2 linked regions of the Luteibacter rhizovicinus DSM 16549 genome follow. The protein of the gene in region 1 interacts with the protein of each later gene in a pairwise test. Links are inferred from orthologs where the notes say so. Each region holds a gene or a part of one and is shown in the gene's direction. Other genes may lie near its edges.

Region 1 (6,052 bases):
CGGCAACCACGACATCCTGGTCTGCGAGCGCGGCGCCAGCTTCGGCTACAACAACCTCGTCTCCGACATGCGCTCGCTCGCGGTGATGCGTGAGACGAACTGCCCGGTCGTGTTCGACGCCACCCACTCGGTGCAGTTGCCGGGCGGGCAGGGCACCAGCTCCGGTGGCCAGCGCGAGTTCGTGCCGGTGCTGGCGCGCGCGGCGGTCGCGGTGGGCGTCTCCGGCCTGTTCGCCGAGACCCATCCGGACCCGTCCAAGGCCCTGAGCGACGGCCCGAACGCCTGGCCGCTCGACCAGATGGAAGAGCTGCTCGAGACCCTCATGGAGCTCGATGGCGCCGTGAAGCGTCGCGGATTCAAGAACCACGCTTGATCGTTCCTCCGGAACGGTATGATTGACGGTATAGCGGGACCGCAAAGGTCCCGGGGAGACGGGCTGGATGGTCGAGGACAACGGGATCCATGTCGCGGGCGAACCGCGCCAGCGTGCGGCGCGCCTGCCGCAGTCGGGTCACGGCATCGCCTCGTTCGTCATCGCCCTGGTTTCCGGGCTCGTCGTCCTTGCCGGTATCGGCTTTGCCGCGCTGATGGTCGCCTCGGGCGATCCCGAACAGCACATGGAAGTGTTCGGACTTGTCGGCCTCGTTCTCTGCGTCTTTCTCCTCCTTGCCCTCGTCGGCCTCGTACTGGGCATCGTTGCCCTGCGCAGGCAGGACCGCCGCCGCACGTTCGGCGCGATCGGGCTGGGACTCAACGCTTTCATCCTGATCGGTACCGTGGGGCTCGCGTTCCTCGGTACTTTCTTTCGTCATTCCAACTCGTAACGGGAAGCGCATGACCACCGATATCACCAAGATCCACGCCCGCGAAATCCTCGATTCCCGCGGCAACCCGACCCTCGAAGCCGAGATCACCCTGGCCGACGGTTCCTTCGGCCGTGCGGCCGTGCCGAGCGGCGCCTCCACCGGCACGCGCGAAGCCGTCGAGCTGCGCGACGGCGACAAGAAGCGCTACGACGGCAAGGGCGTGACCAAGGCCGTCGGCAACGTCAACACCACGATCGCCAAGGCGCTCGCCGGTTTCGACGCCGCCGACCAGAAGGGCCTCGATGCGAAGCTCATCGCCCTGGATGGCACCGACAACAAGGGCAACCTGGGCGCCAATGCGCTGCTCGGCGTTTCCATGGCGGCGGCTCACGCTGTCGCCGCGTCGAAGAAGCAGGCCCTGTGGCAGTACTTGATGGTCGACGGCGGCGGCACGCTGCCGGTGCCGATGATGAACATCATCAACGGCGGCGCCCATGCCGATAACAACGTCGACGTGCAGGAGTTCATGGTGCTGCCGGTCGGCGCGCCGAGCTTCGCCGAAGCGCTGCGCTACGGCGCCGAGATCTTCCATGCGCTGAAGTCGGTGCTGAAGGGGCGTGGCCTCAATACCTCGGTGGGCGACGAAGGCGGCTTCGCGCCGAACCTCAAGTCCAACGTCGAAGCACTCGACACGATTCTCGAAGCCGTGAACAAGACCGGGTACAAGGTCGGTAGCGACATCCTGCTCGGCCTCGACGTGGCCAGCTCGGAATTCTTCAAGGATGGCAAGTACGACCTCGAAGGCGAAGGCAAGATCTTCACGCCCGAGCAGTGGGTCGACACGCTGGCGTCCTGGTCGAAGCAGTACCCGATCGTCACCATCGAAGACGGCATGGCCGAAGGCGACTGGGCTGGCTGGGCGCACCTGACCAAGGCCATCGGCGAAGGCATCCAGCTGGTCGGCGACGATCTCTTCGTCACCAATCCGAAGATCTTCCAGGAAGGCATCGACAAGAAGATCGCCAACGCCATCCTGATCAAGGTCAACCAGATCGGCACGCTGTCCGAGACGCTCGAAGCGATCGCCATGGCACACCGCGCGAAGTACGCGGCGATCGTGTCGCACCGTTCCGGCGAGACCGAAGACACCACGATTTCGGACATCGCCGTGGCGACCACGGCGACCCAGATCAAGACCGGTTCGCTGTGCCGCACCGATCGCGTGGCCAAGTACAACCAGCTGCTGCGTATCGAGGAAGCCCTCGGCGCGAAGGCGCGCTATGCCGGCCGGGATGCGTTCCCGAGCCTGTCCAAGCTGCCCGGCTGAGTCGTGCCTTGAGCAACGCGGCACTCCTGCGCTGGATCGGCCTGATCCTCGTCATCGTCCTCATCGCGCTGCAGCTGAAGCTGTGGGTCGGCGGTGGGGGCATGGCCGAGGTCGATTCACTGCGCGCGTCGGTGCAGAAACAGACCGAGGAAAACGCCGCGTTGCTCAAACGTAACCAGGCGCTTGCCGCGGACGTGGAAGATCTCAAGCACGGCGAGCAGGCTACCGAAGCGCGTGCGCGCCAGGAGCTGGGCCTGATCAAGCCGAACGAGACCTTCTACCAGATCGTCGAGCCAGGGGCGGCGACCAGTGCGCCGCCGCCTCCGCCGCCCGTCGGTCCCGGCACCCAGTGATGGATGCCCTGTGGTGTGTGGTTCCGGCTGCCGGTCGAGGCGTCCGGGCGGGTGGCGATCGGCCGAAGCAGTATCAGTCGCTGGCCGGACGTCCTTTGCTCGATCACACGCTTGAACGCCTGGCGGCGCATCCGCGCATCGCCGGGCTGGTCGTCGTCATCGCGGCGGACGATCCCCATTTTTCTGCCGTCGAGTCGATCGGCGGCAAACCCCTCATCGCGACCATCGGCGGCGGTGAGCGCAGCGACTCCGTGCTGGCGGGCGTACTCGCCTTGCCGGCCGCCGTGGCGCCGGATCATTTCGTCCTGGTCCACGATGCCGCGCGGCCCTGCGTGCGCGCCGACGACATCACCCGCCTGATCGACCTGGCGGGTGTGGGTGAAGGCGGTCTGCTCGGCGCGCCCCTGCGGGACACCCTCAAGCGGGCGGATGCGGACTGTCACAGCACCGCCACCGAACCGCGCGAAGGTCGGTGGCGCGCCTTTACGCCGCAGATGTTCCGCCGGGGCGCGCTGGCGCGTGCACTCGCCCTTGCCGCCGCGGACGGTATCGTCGTCAGCGACGAGGCCATGGCGATGGAGCGCACGGGCGTCATGCCGCTGCTGGTGGAAGGTTCGGAAGACAACATCAAGGTGACCACGCCGGCGGATTTCGCGCTGGCGGAGTTCCTGCTCGGGAGAACACGTTAATGCGTATCGGACAGGGATTCGATGTCCACGCCTTCGGTGAAGGCGATCATGTGATGCTCGGCGGTGTGCGCGTGGCGCACGGGCAGGGCGTGCTTGCGCATTCGGACGGCGACGTCGTGCTGCATGCGCTGTGCGATGCGTTGCTCGGCGCGCTGGCGCTGGGTGATATCGGCAAGCATTTTCCGCCATCCGACGATAAGTGGCGCGGCGCGGACAGTCGCAGCTTCGTGCGTGCCGTGGCGGGTATGCTCGCCGAGCGCGGCTATGCCCTCGGCAATGCCGACATCACCGTGATCTGCGAAGCGCCGAAGGTCGGTCCGCATGCGCAGGCGATGCGCGAGGTGATCGCCGCCGATCTCGGTGTCGACATCGATCGCATCAGCATCAAGGCGACTACCACGGAAACCCTCGGGTTCACCGGTCGCCGCGAGGGCATTGCCGCCCTGGCGACGGTGCTGGTCGAGCGGTCATGAGCGAGAGCGAGTCACGCGCCGCCACGCCGCGTCTGCACGACCGGCTGGAGGCGATTACCGATCTCCTGCGCCGTCGGGAAGGCTTGCTTGCCTTTGCCGGCGCGGCGCCGGATCGCGATGACTCGCCCCTCGATGCAGCCGACGCGGAGTTGCAGGCCCTGCTTGACGGACTCCATCCGGCCGATCTCGCCGATGTGTTCGAATCCTTGCCGCTCGAAGACCGGCTTGCAGTCTGGCAGCGGATCCGCAGCGATCGCGACGGCGACATCCTGCTCGAAGTCTCCGACTCGGTACGCGAATCGCTCATCGCGGACATGGACGATCGCGAGATTCTCGCTGCCGTCGAACCGCTGGACGCGGACGAGCTCGCCGACCTCGTCGACGACCTGCCGACCGAAGTGCTGCCCGAACTCATGGCCAGCCTCGATGCGCAGGATCGTGAGCGCGTGCAGGCCGCCATGTCCTACGAGGACGACCAGGTCGGCGCGCTGATGGACTTCGACATGGTCACCATCCGCGAGGACATCAGCCTCGAAGTGGTGCTTCGTTATCTTCGCCGCTTCGACGAGCTGCCTGCGCAGACCGACAAGCTCTTCGTGGTCAACGCCGACAGCGTGCTGACCGGGGTGTTGCCCCTGCATTGGTTGCTGGTGAACTCGCCGGACAAGATGGTCCGCGAGATCATGGCGCCGGACGTGAACACGTTCCGCCCGGAAGACGATGCCTATGACGTGGCGCAGGCTTTCGAACGCTACGACCTGGTGACCGCGCCGGTCGTCGACGCCGGGATGCGCCTGATCGGCCGCATCGCCGTCGATGCGATGCTGGACTTCATTCGCGAAGAGAGCGAAACCGAGGCGCTGTCGCGCGGTGGCCTGCGCGAAGAGGAAGATATCTTCGCCTCCGTCTGGAAGTCCGTGCGCAATCGCTGGGCGTGGCTGGCGATCAACCTCGTCACCGCCTTCGTGGCATCGCGCGTGATCGGCCTGTTCGAGCATTCCATCGAGAAACTGGTGGCGCTTGCCGCCTTGATGCCCATCGTCGCCGGCATCGGTGGCAATTCGGGTAACCAGACCATCACCATGATCGTTCGCGCCATGGCGCTGGAGCAGGTGGGTACCTCGCAGGTACGCAGGCTGTGGCGCAAGGAACTGGGTGTTTCCCTGTTCAACGGCGTGGTCTGGGGCGGTGCCATCGGCATCGCCGCGTGGCTGCTCTACGGCAATCCTGCGCTTGGCCTGGTCATGACGGCCGCCATGACACTGAATCTCCTGCTCGCCGCCTTCATGGGCGTCGGCATTCCCATGCTGATGGTCAAGCTCGGTCGCGATCCCGCGCTGGGCTCCAGCGTGCTCATCACCGCCGTCACCGATAGCGGCGGTTTCTTCATTTTCCTGGGGCTGGCGACGATTTTCCTGCTCTAGAAGGCCGCGAACCATGACAGACAACGAACTCCCTTTCGCCTTCGGCGCCCCGCCGCTGCGCGGCCGCCTGCGCTCCGCGCCCGAGGATTTCTTCGTCGAGGAAATCCTCGGCTATGAAGCCGATGGCGCCGGCGAGCATGCGTTTCTCCTGGTGGAAAAGCGCGGCACGAACACCGATTGGGCAGCACGTGAACTCGCCAAGTTCGCCGGTATCCAGCCGATGAATGTCGGCTACGCCGGCATGAAGGACCGCCACGCGGTGACCCGCCAGGTGTTCACCGTGCACCTTCCAGGCAAGGCCGATCCGGACTGGTCGGCGCTCGTATCCGACGAGATCAAGGTGATTTCCGCCGCCCGCCATTCGCGCAAGATCAAGCGCGGGGCACTGCGTGGAAACCGCTTCGTGCTGGTGCTGCGGGAGATCGAAGGCGATCGTGCCGCCGCTGACGAACGCCTCGCCGCGATCGCGAAGCGTGGCGTGCCGAATTATTTCGGCGAGCAGCGATTCGGTCTCGGTGGCGGCAACGTGGCGCAGGCGAAGCAGATGTTCGGCGGTCGCCGCGTCGACCGCGACAAGCGCTCCATCCTGCTTTCGGCGGCACGTTCGCACATCTTCAACGGCGTGCTCGCTGAGCGTGTCGGGGCAGGGCAGTGGGATACGCCGATGGATGGCGAGATCTGGTCGTTGGAAGGCTCGCGCTCGTGGTTCGGACCCGAGGCGTTCAGCGACGTGTTGGCCGAGCGTCTCGCTCGCTTCGATATTCATCCGTCGGGTCCGTTGTGGGGCGATGGCGAGCCGCCGTCCACCGATGCGGTCGGCGAGCTGGAGCGTGCCGTTGCCGCCCGTGACGAAGATCTTGCGAAAGGTCTGGCGGGCGCGCGCATGGACCAGGAGCGCCGGGCGCTGCGCATGCTGCCGCGCGATCTGGCCTGGCGCTGGCTGGATGATGGCGCGCTCGAAGTCTCGTTCGGCCTCCCGG
Region 2 (6,005 bases), 2.3 Mb from region 1 along the record:
CCGGTGGCCTTATAGGACTTCCAACCCGAGCCGATGATGTAGCCGCGAGCGATCGCTTCGACCGGCACCGGCTTCAGGCGCTTGGTGACCACGGCGCGCTTCGCGTAGAGCGCCGCATCCACACCCGCCGGCAGCACCGAGGCGACGTCTTCGCCGGTGAGATGGTTGGGGATGATGTGGGCGGTCTTGGCGAACCAGAAGTTGGAGATCTGCGTGAGCATCTCGCCCTTGCCCGGAATCGGATCGGGCAGCACCACGTCGAACGCCGAGAGACGGTCCGTGGCGACCATGAGCAGGCGATTGCCCGGCAGGGCGTACACGTCGCGGACCTTGCCGCGATGGATGAGGTCCAGGCCAGGCAGGTCGGATTGGCTCAAGGTCGTAGGCACGGCAGGGACTCCGGGTAGGGCGGTTCGAGCCGTCTATTGTAACTGTGGGAGCCGATCTAACTGTGGGAGCCGATTCATCGGCGATTGTGGGAGCCGCTTCAGCGGCGATCCCGCGGCAGCGGGCCAGGTTGCCGCTAGCACCCTATCGCCGCTGAAGCGGCTCCCACACAAGCTAAGACCCTTCTCGCAACCCGCCCCGCGGGGCCTGTGGCATTTGGCCTGCTAGAATTTACGGTTACTGCCCCCATTGCCCTGCCATGCGAATCCTGACGACCGCGGCACTTGCCCTGGCCTTATCCGCCCCTGTCCTTGCCACGCCGCCTGCCAAGCCGGCGCGTCTGGGCCTGTGCGCGGCATGCCATGGCGAAGACGGCATGGCGCGCATTCCCGGCGCACCCAATCTGGCCGGGCAGAAACTCGACTACCTGCGTGAAGCCCTGCGCCAGTACCGCGACGGCCGCCGCGACATCCCCGTGATGCGCGCGGCCACCGGCCCACTCACCGATGCGGAACTGGACCAGCTGGCCCAGTGGTTCTCCGCGCAAACTCCATCCAGAGCGGCTCCATGAATTTTACCGGTACCTTCATCGGCATCGTCGCGGGCATCTGGTTGACCCACAACCTGCTCGGCGCCCTCATCGGCGGCGCCCTCGGCTTCATGTTCGACGCCAGTCGCCAGCAGAGCCAGCGCCGACGCGCTCCCACGCAAGGCGGCTACATCTCGCCGCTGTTCGCGTTGATCGGCGCCGTGGCGAAGGCTGACGGACGCATCTCCGAAGCCGAGATCGCCATCGCCGAACGCCTGATGGCGCGGATGGGCCTGGACCAGACGCAGCGCACGATCGCCGTCGACGCCTTCAACGAAGGCAAGCAGCCCGAGTTCAACGCGGCCGAAGTGATCGACGAGCTGCGTCAGTGGGTCGGCCATCGCCGCGACCACGCCTTCCCCGTGATCGACGTGGTGATCGAGACGGTGCTCGCCGAGGGCAACCCGTCGCCGGAGAAGATGGCGATCCTGCGCCAGCTCGCCTTCGCCCTGCGCGTCAGCGACATGGAGCTCATGGCGCTCATGGCGATGAAGGGCTACGCCTGGAACGCCAACGCCGGCGGCCGCTCGTACGGCGGCAGCCAGGGTCGCACCGGGGGCGGCTACGTGCCGCCGCAGCGCAGTGCGCAGGGCCCCGACCCGTATGCGGTGCTCGGCATCCAGCGCGACACCGACGACCGCGGTATCAAGCGCGCCTACCGCAAACTGATTTCCGAGCACCACCCGGATCGCCTCGGCGACCTCCCCGAAGACATGCGTCGTCGCGCCGAGTCGCGGGCCAGCGAAATCAACGCGGCCTACGAGCGGATCAAGGCGGAGCGCGGGTTTAAATAGTAAATGTAGGAGCCGATTCATCGGCGAAGGGTGCTCGCGAAATCGTCGGCATCTACTAGAAATACGCAGCCCACTGGATCACGCTTGGAAAGGACCCATGTCCTATCGTGACGGGCCCGCTGCTGCGGGATCGCCGATGAATCGGCTCCTACACAGAGCCCGCCGGCCTGTGCCTCCACTCAAAACGGTATCGATCATGTCCAAGCAAGCTCCCGTTATCGCCCCGTCCATCCTCTCGGCCGACTTTGCCCGCCTGGGTGAGGACACGCGCAAGGTGCTCGACGCCGGTGCGCAGTGGGTGCATTTCGACGTGATGGACAACCACTACGTGCCCAACCTCACCATCGGGCCGATGGTGCTCAAGGCGTTGCGCGATTACGGCATCACCGAGCACATCGACGTGCACCTGATGGTCAAGCCGGTGGACCGCATCGTGCCGGACTTCGCCAAGGCCGGCGCGCGCAGCATCAGCTTCCATCCGGAAGCCAGCGAGCATGTGGACCGCACCATCCAGCTGATCCAGGGCGAGGGCTGCGAAGCCGGCCTGGTGTTCAATCCGGCCACGCCGCTGTCCTGGCTCGACTTCGTCATGGACAAGATCGACATGGTGCTGATCATGTCGGTGAACCCGGGCTTCGGGGGCCAGAAGTTCATCCCCTCGGCGCTGGAGAAGATCCGCCAGGTGCGCGAGCGCATCGACGCCAGCGGCCGCAAGATCCGCCTCGAAGTGGACGGCGGCGTCACCCCCGACAACATCGGTGCCATCTCGGCGGCCGGTGCCGACACCTTTGTCGCTGGCTCGGCCATCTTCAATGCCCCGGACTACGCCGACGTGATCCGCCGCATGCACGCGGCGATTGACGGCAAGTGACCGTTCGCAGCTAATTGCGCCCGAAGGGGCGGCATTAAAAAGATTTCACGAATAAAAAGCGAACTGGGTGGTACTGTAATCAAGACTCGGGGTGGGTCACGGTCGAGGATCTACGTATGAAAACGTTGTCCGTATTGACTCTTGCAGCAGCCCTCGCTGTATCGGCGTTTGCCTCCCAGGCCGCCGACCGCCCGGTTCCCTTGCCCGACCAAGAGAAGAAAGTCGCCGATTCGCTGCAGCCGTGTCCGGGCGGCCTCGAGCGCTTCCTTCCGGGCGAATACTATTTCTGTGCAGCCGCTCGCGACTTCTGGAGCGGCCATGAAGGCCTCGCTCGCGAGAACCTGAAAGATGCCGCCCGATGGGCGAGCAAGCCGGCGCAGTACGCGCTCGGCGTGATGTACTTCAACGGCGATCATGCACAGAAGAACCGGCCGCTGGGTCTGGCCTGGCTGGCCCTTGCCGCGGAGCGCCACGATCCCGCCTATGAGCCGGGCTTCGTCTCCGCCTACCAGCATGCCACGCCGGAAGAGATCGCCCAGGCCAATGCGTACTGGCAGGACATGAAGCCGGTCTACGCCGACGCCGTCGCTGGCCCGCGTGCCGAGCGCCAGTTCGATCGCGCGTACAAAGAGATCGAATGGGCCGCGAATTTCGGCGGCAGCGTCTTCATCGATGGTGTCTTCATGCCGACGTCGGCCATGGCGTCCGCGGATAACCTGCCGTTGCAGAGCGGCTTCAGCGTCGGTCGCATGCTGCAGTCGCAGAAGGCCATGTATTTCTACGGTTACGAAAGCCACGTATTCGTCGGCGATGCCGTGTTGGTGCCGGTCAGCCAGGTCGACACGCGCAAGCGCGACGAGTGATTCCGCCAGAAAGGGCTCGTTGCGAGCCGTCCAGGAGAAGCCCATGAAGTACGTCTCTATCGCTGCACTTACCCTGCTTTGCGCGGTGACTGGCACCGTGTTCGCCAAGGACACCGCGTCCACCTCATCGGAGGCCGCCAAGGCGGAGCTCCGGCAAACTATCCAGGGATGCGCTCAAGGCCTGGAGCGTCTGATTCCCGGCAACTACTACTTCTGCGCGGCCGCGCGCGACCTGGGTCATGGCCACAACGCCCGTTCGCGTGAGCGCTTGCAGGACGCGGCCCATTGGGCCAGTAAACCGGCGCAATACGCGCTCGGGCTGATGTACTTCAATGGTGACGAAGGCCCGCAGAACCGCCCGCTCGGCATCGCCTGGCTGGCGCTGGCCGACGAGCGGCACGACCCGCGTTTCGAAGGCGCCTTCATCCAGGCGTATCAACAGGCCTCGCCGGCCGAGCGCGCCGCGGCGAACACGTACTGGCTGTCACTCAAGGATGAATACAGCGACGCCGTCGCTGGACGGCGTGCGCGTCTTCGCTACACCAACGAGATGCGCAATATCGAGGCGGCATCGCTGTTCGGCGGCTCGGTGTTCATCGACGGGATCACGCCGCCGGATGGCCCCGGGTTCGGCCAGTTCAACAACGGGGAGACCTCACGGGTCTCCGGTTCGCACGGCTTTGCCATCAACCGGTCCCTGGCAAAAGACGGCGAGGAGTTCTTCCGCGGCATGGCCGGCACGGTCACCGTCGGCGAAGTGACGCCGACCAATCTCGTGCCGATCGGCCAGCTGGCCGCCGGGCAGGCCCGGGCGGCCGACTGAGGCTCCTACAACGGTAACCACTCGGGGTCGGGTTCGCCCGCCCCGACGGCTGGCGCACTTCCGTGCGCACCAGCCGCGCCAAGGCCTTCCATGGCCGGTTCCACGAAGTCGTCGAAAAGATCCATGAGGAGTCTCCCGTCAGTGCATGCCGAACAGGATGCCGAGCGCGAGCGCGCCGAGGGCTAGTGCCACGCGGAGCGGCTCGAAGTCGCGTTCCAGTTCGCTGTTATCGGCGTCGGGTTTGGTTTTCATGGTGTAAATCCTCGGCGCCGGATCGGCGCGCCGTCATGGCTAGTTGAACGCCGCGGGCGGCGGGCGGAGCGTCCGGGTTCGGGCAATCCGCAGGCTGTTTGTGGCAAATCCCGGGCAAACAAAATGTGTAGGCGCGGGCCGGGCAGGGGTGCGAGATAGGGCAAGACGCGGGCAATCGCCGCCGGGGCCTTGCGGACGGGCCGCCTGCATAGGAACCTGCGCTGGCAAATCACCTCAACGGAATGCCCCATGGCCCGCAGCATCGCCATCGTCGAAGACGAACCCCTCATCCGCGCCAACTACGTCGAGGCGCTCAACCGCTTCGGCTACGAGGCCCGCGGCTACGGCTCACGCGGGGAGGCCTCGATGGCCTTCGCCATGCGCCTGCCGGAACTGGTCATCATCGACATCGGCCTGGGCGACGAGCCGGAAGGCGGCTTCGACCTCTGTCGCGAACTCCGCGCGAAGTCGGCCACGCTGCCGATCATCTTCCTCACCGCGCGGGACTCGGATTTCGACGTCATCTCCGGCCTGCGCCTGGGTGCGGACGACTACCTGTCCAAGGACACCAGCCTGCACCAGCTCGCGGCGCGCATCGCGGCGCTGTTCCGTCGTATCGAATCGCTGAAGGCCCCGGCATCCAGCGAGACAGTGATCGAGCACGGCCCGCTGAAGCTCGAATCCGAGCGCATGCGCATCCTGTGGAACGGCATCGAGATTCCGCTCACCGTCACCGAGTTCTGGATGGTGCATACGCTGGTGCGTTTCCCCGGCCACGTGAAGAATCGCGACCAGCTGATGCGCGAAGCGGAGCTGGTGGTCGACGACGCGACCATCACCTCGCACATCAAGCGCATCCGCAAGAAGTTCATCGCGCTGGCGCCGGAGTTCGACGCGATCGAAACCGTGCACGGCGTAGGCTATCGCTGGACCTCGTGATGCGGCGCCCGCTTTCTGTGGGAGCCGCTTCAGCGGCGATGCTCGTGCTCTTTGTGGGAGCCGCTTCAGCGGCGATGCTTGTGCCCTGTGTGGGAGCCGCTTCAGCGGCGATAGGGTGCTCGCGGCAACCTGGCCCGCTGCCGCGGGATCGCCGATGAATCGGCTCCTACATCGATCTGACGACGCATGAGTCTTCGCCAGAAACTCCTCCTCGTCGCCCTGTGCACCCTGGCCCTTCCCGTAGCCGGGTGGCTCTATGTGCGCCAGATGGAAACGCTGCTGCGCGAAGGCCAGGCGCAGGCGCTGGTCGCGTCGGCGCGGGCGCTGGCGCGCAGCCTCGTCGTGGTCGATGCGCCGCTGCCGCCGGCCGGCAATGCCTGGTATGTGCAGCACACGCCCAGCGCGATCACCATGGACGGCTATGCGGACGACTGGGCGTCGCTGAGTCCCTGGGCGCAGACGCTCGGCAAGAACGCACGCGTGATGC

Evidence for each region.
Region 2: the proteins of eno (region 1) and rpe interact in binary tests that used the Escherichia coli proteins (3 or more experiments, as listed by UniProt). The link is inferred for Luteibacter rhizovicinus DSM 16549 from one-to-one orthologs.

Annotation. Positions count from the first base shown.
Region 1 is NZ_CP017480.1:25,000-31,051, reverse strand. What follows is about bases 1-2,983. They hold eno (phosphopyruvate hydratase), read left to right. Parts: upstream 1-834; coding sequence 835-2,133; downstream 2,134-2,983. Other genes in these bases: ispD (2-C-methyl-D-erythritol 4-phosphate cytidylyltransferase), read left to right, coding at 2,486-2,983; ftsB (cell division protein FtsB), read left to right, coding at 2,142-2,486; BJI69_RS00195 (hypothetical protein), read left to right, coding at 441-824; kdsA (3-deoxy-8-phosphooctulonate synthase), read left to right, coding at 1-373. Outside these bases: more of ispD, read left to right, coding at 2,984-3,175; ispF (2-C-methyl-D-erythritol 2,4-cyclodiphosphate synthase), read left to right, coding at 3,175-3,648; mgtE (magnesium transporter), read left to right, coding at 3,645-5,072; tRNA pseudouridine(13) synthase TruD, read left to right, coding at 5,086-6,052. UniProt on the Escherichia coli protein: Catalyzes the reversible conversion of 2-phosphoglycerate (2-PG) into phosphoenolpyruvate (PEP). It is essential for the degradation of carbohydrates via glycolysis.
Region 2 is NZ_CP017480.1:2,296,027-2,302,031, forward strand. Bases 868-3,803 are described here. They hold rpe (ribulose-phosphate 3-epimerase), read left to right. Parts: upstream 868-1,966; coding sequence 1,967-2,641; downstream 2,642-3,803. Other genes in these bases: BJI69_RS10300 (c-type cytochrome), read left to right, coding at 868-958; djlA (co-chaperone DjlA), read left to right, coding at 955-1,770; BJI69_RS10315 (hypothetical protein), read left to right, coding at 2,758-3,504; BJI69_RS10320 (SEL1-like repeat protein), read left to right, coding at 3,548-3,803. Outside these bases: BJI69_RS10295 (phosphoribosylaminoimidazolesuccinocarboxamide synthase), read right to left, coding at 1-389; more of BJI69_RS10300, read left to right, coding at 647-867; more of BJI69_RS10320, read left to right, coding at 3,804-4,327; pdsR (proteobacterial dedicated sortase system response regulator), read left to right, coding at 4,829-5,518; BJI69_RS10330 (ATP-binding protein), read left to right, coding at 5,705-6,005. UniProt on the Escherichia coli protein: Catalyzes the reversible epimerization of D-ribulose 5-phosphate to D-xylulose 5-phosphate.